Marichromatium purpuratum 984: one gene and its partner. Each later gene encodes a partner of the first gene's protein in a complex. Links are inferred from orthologs where the notes say so. Each region holds a gene or a part of one and is shown in the gene's direction. Other genes may lie near its edges.

Region 1 (5,582 bases):
CTCGACGAGGTCGCGGCGGTGGTCGACGTGCTCCAGACCCCCGCCTTCCTCTGCCGTCAGACCAACTTCATCCGCGCCGTGGCCGCGCAGGGCAAGCCGGTCAATCTCAAGAAGGGGCAGTTCCTCGCCCCCTGGGACATGAAGCACGTGGTCGACAAGGCCCGTGACACCGGTAACCAGCAGATCATGGTCTGCGAGCGCGGCGTCTCCTTCGGCTACAACAACCTGGTCTCGGACATGCGGGCCCTGGCGGTGATGCGCGAGACCGGGTGTCCGGTGGTGTTCGATGCCACCCACTCGGTGCAGCTTCCCGGTGGTCAGGGCACGAGTTCCGGCGGTCAGCGCGAGTTCGTGCCGGTGCTGGCGCGCGCGGCGGTGGCCGCCGGCGTCTCCGGGCTGTTCATGGAGACCCACCCGGACCCCGATCAGGCGCTCAGCGACGGCCCCAATGCCTGGCCGCTGGAACGCATGCAGGCGTTGCTCGAGACCCTGGTCGAACTCGACGGCGTGGTCAAGCGTGCCGGTCTGATCGAGTGTGCCGAATCCCCGTCGAGCTGAGGGCAGGGCCGTGCGTGCGGCCCTTCCCCTTTGTGGCGCGACAGCCCAGAATTCACCATCGACCCCAATTTCTCAGGAGAATCGAAGCATGTCCGAGATCGTCGACGTCCGTGCCCGCGAGGTAATGGACTCCCGAGGCAATCCGACCGTCGAGGCCGATGTGATCACCGCCGACGGCGCCATCGGTCGCGCCATCGTGCCCTCGGGTGCTTCCACCGGCTCGCGCGAGGCCTTGGAGCTGCGCGACGGCGAGACCGATCGCTTCTGCGGCAAGGGCGTGTTGACCGCAGTGGCCAACATCCAGGGCGAGCTGCGCGAGGCGCTGATCGGCATGGACGTGCTCGATCAGCAGGCGCTCGATCGCCGCATGCTCGCGCTCGACGGTACCGACAACAAGGGCCGGCTCGGCGCCAATGCCCTGCTCGGTGTGTCGCTGGCCAATGCCCATGCCGCCGCGCAGGAGAAGGCGGTGGCGCTGTTCCGCTCGATCTCGAGCGGTCCCTACCGGCTGCCGGTGCCGATGATGAACATCATCAACGGCGGTGAGCACGCCGACAACAGCGTCGATTTCCAGGAGTTCATGATCATGCCGGTGGGTGCCACGAGCATCCGCGAGGCGGTGCGCTACGGCGCCGAGATCTTCCACGCGCTCAAGTCGGTGCTGCATGCCCGTGGTCTGGCCACCAGCGTCGGCGACGAGGGCGGCTTCGCCCCCGACCTGGCGTCCAACGAGGCGGCCATCGAGGTCATCCTCGAGGCGATCGAGAAGGCCGGCTACAAGGCCGGCGAGGACATCTTCCTGGCGCTCGACGTCGCCGCCTCCGAGTTCTACGAGGACGGCCAGTACCACCTCAAGGGCGAGGGCCGCACCCTCGATGCCGAGGGCATGGTCGACCTGCTCGAGTCCTGGGTCGATCGTTACCCGATCCTCAGCATCGAGGACGGTCTCGCCGAGGGCGACTGGGACGGCTGGAAGACGCTCACCGAGCGGCTCGGCGCGCGGGTGCAGATCGTCGGCGACGACCTCTTCGTCACCAACACCAAGATCCTGCGCGAGGGCATCGACAAGGGCATCGCCAACTCGATCCTGATCAAGGTCAACCAGATCGGCACCCTCACCGAGACCCTCGAGGCGATCGCCATGGCGCACGCCGCCGGTTATACCGCCGTGGTCTCGCACCGCTCCGGCGAGACCGAGGACACCACCATCGCCGACCTGGTGGTCGCCGCCGGCACCGGTCAGATCAAGACCGGCTCGCTGTCGCGCTCCGATCGCATCGCCAAGTACAACCAGCTGATGCGCATCGAGGACCAGCTCGGCGACGAGGCCGCTTACGCCGGTCGCGACGCCTTCAAATGGCTGTGAACGACGCCCCCGGTCGTCGCTGAGCCTGCCCCGGGCCGCCGTTCTCGAGCACCTCATCCATGCGCCTGCTGATCGCGTTGCTGGTGTTCGTGCTGTTGGCGCTCCACTACCGGCTGTGGGTCGGTGACGGGAGCCAGGCCGAACTCGCCGCGCTGCGCCAGGAGATCGCCGCGCAGCGTGTCGAACTCGAGCGCCTCGGCGCACGCAACGCCAAGCTGCGCGCCGAGGTGGTCGATCTCGGCAGCGGGCTCGAAGCGCTCGAGGAGCGCGCCCGCGCCGAACTCGGCATGATCAGGCCCGGGGAGACCTTCCTGCAGGTGATCGAACCTCGCCCCTCCGTGGAGCCCCCGCATTGACCGCCAAACCCGCCTTCTGGGCAGTGATCCCCGCCGCCGGCGTCGGCCGACGGATGGGGAGCGCCATCCCCAAGCAATATCTCGATCTCGCCGACCGGACGGTGATCGAACACACCCTCGAGTGCTTCGTCGAGCACCCCGCCATCGCCGGTGTGGTGGTCGCCGTCGATCCCGCCGACCCCTATTGGCCCGAGACCCGTTACGCCACCCATCCCCGGGTGATCCGCGCGCCGGGTGGCGCGGAGCGCTGCAATTCGGTGCTCAACGGGCTCGAGGCGCTGAGCGGACAGGCCGCCGAAGACGACTGGGTGCTGGTGCACGATGCCGCGCGCCCCTGTCTGCGCCGCTCGGATCTCGACGCCATGCTCGAGGGGCTGGCCGATGATCCGGTCGGCGGCATTCTCGCGGTGCAGGTGCGCGACACCATGAAGCGCGCCGGTGCGGAGGGTCGGATCGAGACCACCGTTGAGCGCAGCGCCCTGTGGCACGCCTTCACCCCGCAGATGTTCCGCCTCGGGACGCTGCGTCAGGCACTGCGTCAGGCGCTCGCCGAGGGCGCGCTGGTCACCGACGAGGCCTCGGCGATCGAGCGCCTGGGGCAGGCCCCGCGGCTGCTCGAGGGCCAGTCGGACAACCTCAAGATCACCCGTCCCGAGGATCTGGCGCTGGCCCGTTTCCATCTGCAGCAGCAGGGGCGTCTCGACTGAGAACAACCGCTGTACCGGGGCGACGGATAGGCCCCGGCTTCCTTCAACCTGCCTTCGGAGAATGCGTTCCATGTTGATTGGTCAGGGTTTCGATGCCCATCGTTTCGCCCCCGGATGCCGACTGGTGCTCGGTGGTGTGGAGATTCCCCACGAGCTGGGACTGACCGCCCACTCCGACGGCGACGTGCTGATTCATGCGCTGTGCGATGCCCTGCTCGGCGCCGCCGGGCTCGGCGACATCGGTCGTCATTTCCCCGACAACGATCAGGCCTATGCCGGGATCGACAGCCGCATCCTGCTGCGCCGGGTGATCGCCAGCCTGCACGAGCGCGGCCTGCGGGTGCACAACGCCGACATGACGCTGATCGCCCAGCAGCCCAAGCTCGCGCCCTATATCGACACCATGCGCGAGGTGCTCGCCGGGGACCTGCAGTGTGAACCGGCGCGGGTCAACGTCAAGGCCACCACCATGGAGCAGATGGGCTTCACCGGTCGCGGCGAGGGCATCGCCGCCTCGGCCTCGGTGCTGCTGGTCGAATGAGCCAGCCGCCGCTGCCCGGGCACACCCCCTTCGCGCAGTTGCCGCGCGCCTATGGCGCGCCGCTCGGGCGCGGTCGGCTGCGGGTCGAACCGGAGGACTTCCAGGTCGAGGAGCGGCTCGCCTTCGAGCCCGACGGTGACGGCGAGCACCTGCTGCTGTGGGTGCGCAAGCGCGAGGCTAATACCGAGTGGGTGGCGCGGCGGCTGGCCGCCTGCGCCGGGGTGGCGGTCTCGGCGGTCGGCTATGCCGGGCTCAAGGACCGTCACGCGGTCACCTGGCAGTGGTTCTCGCTGCCGCGCCCGCGTGCCGGCGAGCCGGACTGGTCGGCGCTTGCCACCGACGGCATCGAGGTGCTGGAGGTCCACGCCCATCGGCGCAAGCTGCGGCGCGGCGCGCTGGTCGGCAACCGCTTCCGTCTCCTGATGCGCGACCTCGCCCCCGACCCCGAGGCCCTGGCCGAGCGGGTCGCGGCGATCGGCGCGCGCGGCGTGCCCAACTACTTCGGTGAGCAGCGCTTCGGGCGCGACGGTGGCAACCTCGCCCAGGCCCATGCGCTGTTCAGCGGCGCGCCGGTGCCTCGGGTGTCGCGTCATGTGCGCGGGCTGTGGCTGTCGGCGGCACGCTCGCAGCTGTTCAACGAGACGCTCGCCGGGCGGGTGGCCGACGACTGCTGGGATCGACCGCTCGATGGGGATCGTCTGCAGCTCGATGGCTGCAACTCGCACTTCGCCGTCGAGACCGTCGATGAAACGCTGCTGACGCGCTGTGCCCGACTCGACGTCCACCCCACCGGCCCGCTGTGGGGCGAGGGCGCGCCGCCGAGCCGGGGCGAGGTGTTGGCGCGTGAGCAAGCGGTGGCCACCGCCTTCCCCGGCTGGCCCGAGGGGCTGGCGGCGGCGGGGCTGGCGCAGGAGCGGCGCGCGCTGCGTCTGCCGGTGTTCGACCTCGTCGCCGAACAGCTCGACGGCGGTGTGCGCCTCACCTTCGAGCTGCCCGCCGGGGCCTATGCCACGGCGGTGTTGCGCGAACTGCTCGATGATTGGGCCACCGTCGACTAGCGCGGCCCGAAGCGTGCGGCGAAGGCCTCCGGGGTGAGCGGCGGGGCACACAGATAGCCCTGATAGGCCTCGCATCCCCGCTCGCGCAGGAATTCCAGCTGCGCCTCGGTTTCGACGCCTTCGGCGATCACCCGCAGTTTCAGGTTGCGCGCCATCGCGATGATGGTGGCGGCGATCTCCATGTCGTCGCGCTGTGCCGGGATGTCGCGCACGAAGCTGCGGTCGATCTTGAGTTCGTCGATGGCGAAGCGACGCAGATAGGCCAGCGACGAGTAGCCGGTGCCGAAGTCGTCGATCGACAGACGGATGCCGAGCGCGCGTAGTGCCTGGAGACGCTGCTCGACCTCGTCGCCTTCCCCCATCAGCATGCTCTCGGTGAGTTCGAGCTTGAGCCGGTGCGCCGGCCAGCCGGTCGCGGTGAGCGCCTGCTCGATGCAATCGACACAGTCGGGTTGCAGCAGCTGGCGCGCCGAGAGGTTGACCGCGATGGTCTCGAGGACCAGCCCGGCGTCGAGCCAGCACATTCCCTGACGGCAGGCGGTGCGCAGCACCCAGTCGCCGAGGGGCAGGATCAGTCCGGTCTCCTCGGCCAGGGGAATGAAGCGCGTCGGTGGTACCAACCCCTGGTCGGGCGTGTTCCAGCGCACCAGTGCCTCGCAGCCGATCAACGCGCCGCTGACACAGTCGAACTGTGGCTGGAAGTGGAGCAGGAACTCCTCGTTTCCCAGGGCCTGACGCAGCCGTGCCTCCAGCTCGAGTCGCTCGGCGGCCTGGGCGCTCAACTCCGGGGTATGGAAGCCATAGTTGCCGCGTCCCTGCGCCTTGACCTGATAGAGCGCGACCTCGGCGTGCTGGATCAGCTCGCTGGCCGAGCTGCCGTCCTGCGGGTAGACCCCGATGCCGATACTGGCGCCGACATGGATCTCGTGATCGCCGGGCAGGGTGATCGGTCGTCGCAACAGCTCGAGCAAGTCGCGGGCGACGCCCGCGGCCTGA
Region 2 (4,990 bases), 320 kb from region 1 along the record:
CGGACTCGAGCAGCGAGCAATCGCGCATTCTACACCCTCTGCGTTCCGCGCGCCGTGCGCCAAGGCAGGCCAACGCATCCGGCACCACCCTCGCCGCTCCGAACACCGCCCCCTCCGCAGGGACGGGGACAAGAACCTGCGGGCGCCCGCCAGCGCCCGTCAACGATAGTTCATGCGCGCGTGCCCGTTCCGGGTCCCGTCTGGAGGCGACCGAACGGACAGTGCTGATGCCGTCGGATCCTTGCTCACCGTGGGACGAACGGCAACGCGCCGAGCCGCCCCCAGGTCAGCCACCGGGGGTCCGCGGCGAACCGTCCCCCACGACGGGACACGCGCCGTGGTGAGAGAAGGAACAACATGAAAAGAATGCTGATCAACGCAACTCAGCCGGAAGAGTTGCGCGTCGCGACCGTCGACGGTCAACTGCTCTACAACCTCGACATCGAATCCCCCGGCCGGGAACTGAAGAAGGCCAACATCTACAAGGGCACCATCACCCGCGTCGAGCCCAGCCTCGAGGCCGCCTTCGTCGACTACGGCGCCGAGCGCCACGGCTTCCTCCCCCTCAAAGAGATCGCCCGCGCCTACTTCGAGCCCGACTCGGTCAAGCCCGGCTCGCGCATCAACATCAAGGAGGCGGTGCGCGAGGGCCGCGAGGTGGTGGTCCAGATCGACAAGGAGGAGCGCGGCAACAAGGGTGCGGCGCTCACCACCTTTATCTCGCTGGCCGGGCGCTATCTGGTGCTGATGCCCAACAACCCGCGCGCCGGTGGGGTGTCGCGTCGCATCGAGGGCCAGGACCGCAGCGAGTTGCGCGACGCCATGAGCCAGCTCGAGATCCCCGAGGACATGGGGCTGATCGTGCGCACCGCCGGCGTCGGCAAGAGCGTCGAGGAACTGCAATGGGATCTCGACTACCTGCTGCAGCTGTGGAAGGCGATCGAAACCTCCGGCGAGCAGCGCAAGGCGCCCTTCCTGATCTATCAGGAGAGCGATGTCATCATCCGCTCGATCCGCGACTATCTGCGCGCCGACATCGGCGAGATCGTCATCGACGACCCCGCCGTCTACGAGCGCGCCGAGACCTTCATCCGTCAGGTGATGCCGCAGAACATCAAGAAGCTGCGCCGCTACGACGACGAGGTGCCGCTGTTCACCCGCTACCAGATCGAGACCCAGATCGAGTCGGCCTTCCAGCGTGAGGTGCGCCTGCCCTCGGGCGGCTCGATCGTGATCGACCACGGCGAGGCGCTCACCGCCATCGACATCAACTCGGCGCGCGCCACCAAGGGCGCCGACATCGAGGAGACGGCGCTCAACACCAACCTCGAGGCGGCCGACGAGATCGCTCGCCAGCTGCGCCTGCGCGACCTCGGCGGCTTGTTCGTGATCGACTTCATCGACATGACCCCGCCGAAGAACCAGCGCGAGGTCGAGAACCGGCTGCGCGAGGCGCTCAAGCAGGACCGCGCCCGCGTCCAGGTGGCGCGGATTTCGCGCTTCGGCCTGCTGGAGATGTCGCGCCAGCGGCTGCGTCCCTCGCTCGGCGAATCGAGCCAGCAGGTGTGCCCGCGCTGCAAGGGCCAGGGCACCATCCGCGGAGTCGATTCGCTGGGCCTGTCGATCCTCCGCGTGATCGAGGAGGAGGCGATGAAGGACAACACCCAGCGCATCCTCGCTCACCTGCCGGTCAGCGTCGCCACCTTCCTGCTCAACGAGAAGCGTCGCACCATCGTCGACATCGAGCAGCGCCAGGAGGTCGAGATCCTGCTGGTCCCGAACGAGCACCTGCTCACCCCCGATTACCAGATCGAGCGCATCCGCACCCAGGACGTCACCAAGCAGGACGAGGGTCGGCAGAGCTACGAGATCGCCGCGGCCCCGCCCGAGCCGGAGGCCGAGTCGCGTTATACCCGCCTGACCACGCCGCCGCGTATCGAGGAGCCGGCGGTCAAGCAGGTCGCCCCCACCACCCCGGCGCCGCAGCAGCGCCCGACCCCGCAGCGGACCACGCCCAAGACCCCGGTCGGACTCCAGGAGCCCGAGCGCAGCGAACCCGAGAGCCTGCTCAAGCGGATCTGGACCGGGTTGTTCGCACCACGCCAGATCGAGGCACCGGCGAGCCCCCGGAGCGAACCATCGCGCCAATCCGAGCGTGGTCACGCCAAGCCCCGCAGCGAGGGTGAGGGCGGCAAGTCCCGCGAGCGCAAGCGCACCGCCGCGGAGGGGCGCGGCGGCGAGGGCGAAGAGGGCGGCCGCGGCGCGCGCAACGGCGAGGGTCGCAACCGCCGCAGCAGCACACGCAACCGCCCCCGTCGCAACGAGAACGGCGGCCGCACCGCCAAGGGCAAGGGAGGCGACGAGCGCACCCGCGAGCCACAGCAACGTCAGGGCGGCGAACCCACGCCGCCGCGCGGCGAGACCGACGCGGCCCTGGAGCACTCCAAGCGTGCCCCAGAGGTCAAGGCGGAACAGCCGGCACCGGAGACGACCAAGGGCAACGGCGAGAACACCACGCCACAGCAGGATGGCGGCGGCGACCGGCCGCGCTCGCCCCGGCGCCGGCGTGGCGGGCGCAATCGCCGCCGCAGCAACCCGGCCAACGGCGGCGTCGAGCAGTCCAACGGCAACGAGCGCGAGCGTACATCGGACGAGTCACAGGTCGAACAGAACGCAACGGCGGAGGCATCGTCCCCCGAGACCCGGCACAGTCCTCAGGCGCTCCTGCCGCCCCCCCAGACAGGCGCCGAGGCCAAGCAGTCGGACCGGAACAGGTCGGCCACGCGGCCGAAGTCGGAGCCGAGCAGAAACCCATCGAACGCCGAGACCGCCAAGCCGGAGGGCGCCAAGGACAAGCCGCGCGCCGAGACCGCCAAGCCGGAAGGCGTCAAGGACAAGCCGAGCACCGAGACCGCCAAGCCGGAGGGCGCCAAGGGCAAGCCGAGCACCGAGACCGCCAAGCCGGAGGGCGCCAAGGGCAAGCCGAGCACCGAGACCGCCAAGCCGGAGGGCGTCAAGGACAAGCCGAGCACCGAAACAGCCAAGCCGGAGAGCACCAAGGAGCAGTCGAGCACCGAGACCGCCAGGTCGCAGGCCGCCGAGGACAAGCAGGGCACCGCGGCGACCAAGCCGAAGGCCGCCGAGACTCACCCTGCGCCGAGCGCGAGATCAGAGCGCGGCGAGCACAAGAGCGCCGCGACGACCAACTCCGAACCGACCCGCGACGGGCAGCCGGCCTCGCCCCCCGAGCCGAGGTCACAGACGATCCCCGGCGCGGCCTCCAAACCCGCCACCGAGCAGCCGGCACCAGCGCCGGAGCGCGCGCCGCGGTCTGCAGCCGCCGTCGAGAGCGAGAAACGGATCACGCAGGAAGACGGCGACTGAGGTCGCGACCGTCACCTCGCGCGTGCTAGGGTCCGCCCTGCTGCGGTTACCCTGAACCCGTGCGGGTCGTCATCGGCGACCCGCACGCATGCACCACCGGAGCCCGCAGGCGCACTCGTGGCGGCGCTCGGGCTGAGGACGGACGATGCTCAGACTCTTCATCTCCAGCCAGCTGCACCTTCTCGGGCTCGCCCTGCGTGCCCTCGTCCCCAGACGCGGCGCCGGCTGGGCGGGTTATGTCCGCCCCCTGCTGATGCTCGTCTTCGTGCCGCTGTTCGCCCTGATCCAGCTGATCCACTGGCTCGGCCTGGCGCTCGACGAACTGCTCTACCCCGACTATCGCCGGGTCCAGATCCGCGAGCCACTGTTCATCCTCGGGGTGCCACGCAGCGGCACCACCCATCTCCACCGAGTGCTGGCCGAGGATCCCGGTGTCACCACCTTCACCACCTGGGAGTGCCTGTTCGCGCTCTCGATCAGCGCGCGCCGCTTCTGGCTCGGGCTCGGTCGTCTCGACGCCCGGCTCGGCGCCCCGCTCGCCCGGCTGTTGCGCCGGATCGAGCGCTACGCCTTCGGCGCCCTGGACGCGGTCCACAGCATGCGCCTCGATGATCCCGAGGAAGACTATTTCGCGCTGCTGCCGGCGCTCGCCTGCTTCATCCTCGTCCTGCCCTTCCCCGACTCGCGCCGACTGTGGCAGATGGGCAGCTTCGACCGCGACATGCCCGAGCCGCTGCGCAGCCGGCTCCTCGAGCACTACCATCGTTGTCTGCAGCGCCATCTCTATGTCCACGGCACGGACAAGCGACTGCTGTCGAAGAATGCCGCCTTCGCCCCGCTCGCCGAGGCGCTGCGCGCGCGCTATCCCGACGCCCGCTTCGTGGTCTGTCTGCGCGCCCCGCAGGAGACCCTGCCCTCGCAACTGAGTTCGATCGCCGGCGGCGCCAAGCTGTTCGGCATCGGCGCCGTCGAGCCCGCGTTCGAGCGCCGCATGACCGAACAACTCGGCTTCTACTACCACAATCTCGAGCGAGTCCTTGCCGACGTCCCGCGCGAGCGCTGTGCCTGGGTGAGCATGGAGCAGCTGCGCGAGCGACTCGGTCCGAGCATCGAGACCATCTACAGTCAGCTCGGACTCACCCTCGAGGCCGACTACCGCGCCCGACTCCAGGCGCGTCAGCGCCATGCCCGCAGCTATCGCAGCGCGCACCAGTACAGCCTCACGCAGTTCGGGCTCGACCCCGAGCGCATCGAGCACGACCTCGGCGCCTGCTATCGTCGCCTGCGCGCACGCGTCATCGATGATCGGGACGCGCCGCCATCGGCCGCGCCCCCGACGCCCCCGCAAACCACGGAAGCCGCGCTGCCATGTTGAGCACCCCGCGCCCTGACCAGGTCACCGCGCACGCCGACCCGATCGACGCCTCGGGGCTACGCGTGGCCATCCTCTCCGACGCCGCGCCCGAGCGTAACGGGGTCGGCGCCTACTATCGCGACCTCGCCGATCACCTGCGCGCCGCCGGCGCCCGGGTCGAGTTGATCGCGCCACGCTATCGCCGTGGCAACTGGCACGGCGGGCTGACCTTCCCGCTCCCCGGCGACCCCA

The links. Proteins that work in one complex are often made in the same cells at the same time.
Region 2: the proteins of eno (region 1) and rne are in contact, whole or in part, in a solved structure (PDB 2FYM), measured with the Escherichia coli proteins. The link is inferred for Marichromatium purpuratum 984 from one-to-one orthologs.

Annotation. Positions count from the first base shown.
Region 1 is NZ_CP007031.1:564,091-569,672, forward strand. What follows is about bases 1-2,785. They hold eno (phosphopyruvate hydratase), read left to right. Parts: upstream 1-646; coding sequence 647-1,924; downstream 1,925-2,785. Other genes in these bases: kdsA (3-deoxy-8-phosphooctulonate synthase), read left to right, coding at 1-558; ftsB (cell division protein FtsB), read left to right, coding at 1,984-2,280; ispD (2-C-methyl-D-erythritol 4-phosphate cytidylyltransferase), read left to right, coding at 2,277-2,785. In the rest of the region: more of ispD, read left to right, coding at 2,786-2,987; ispF (2-C-methyl-D-erythritol 2,4-cyclodiphosphate synthase), read left to right, coding at 3,058-3,528; tRNA pseudouridine(13) synthase TruD, read left to right, coding at 3,525-4,586; MARPU_RS02640 (EAL domain-containing protein), read right to left, coding at 4,583-5,582. UniProt on the Escherichia coli protein: Catalyzes the reversible conversion of 2-phosphoglycerate (2-PG) into phosphoenolpyruvate (PEP). It is essential for the degradation of carbohydrates via glycolysis.
Region 2 is NZ_CP007031.1:879,520-884,509, reverse strand. Bases 16-3,584 are described here. They hold rne (ribonuclease E), read left to right. Parts: upstream 16-357; coding sequence 358-3,384; downstream 3,385-3,584. Other genes in these bases: MARPU_RS04065 (sulfotransferase), read left to right, coding at 3,530-3,584. Outside these bases: more of MARPU_RS04065, read left to right, coding at 3,585-4,759; MARPU_RS04060 (glycosyltransferase), read left to right, coding at 4,753-4,990. UniProt on the Escherichia coli protein: Endoribonuclease that plays a central role in RNA processing and decay. Required for the maturation of 5S and 16S rRNAs and the majority of tRNAs. Also involved in the degradation of most mRNAs.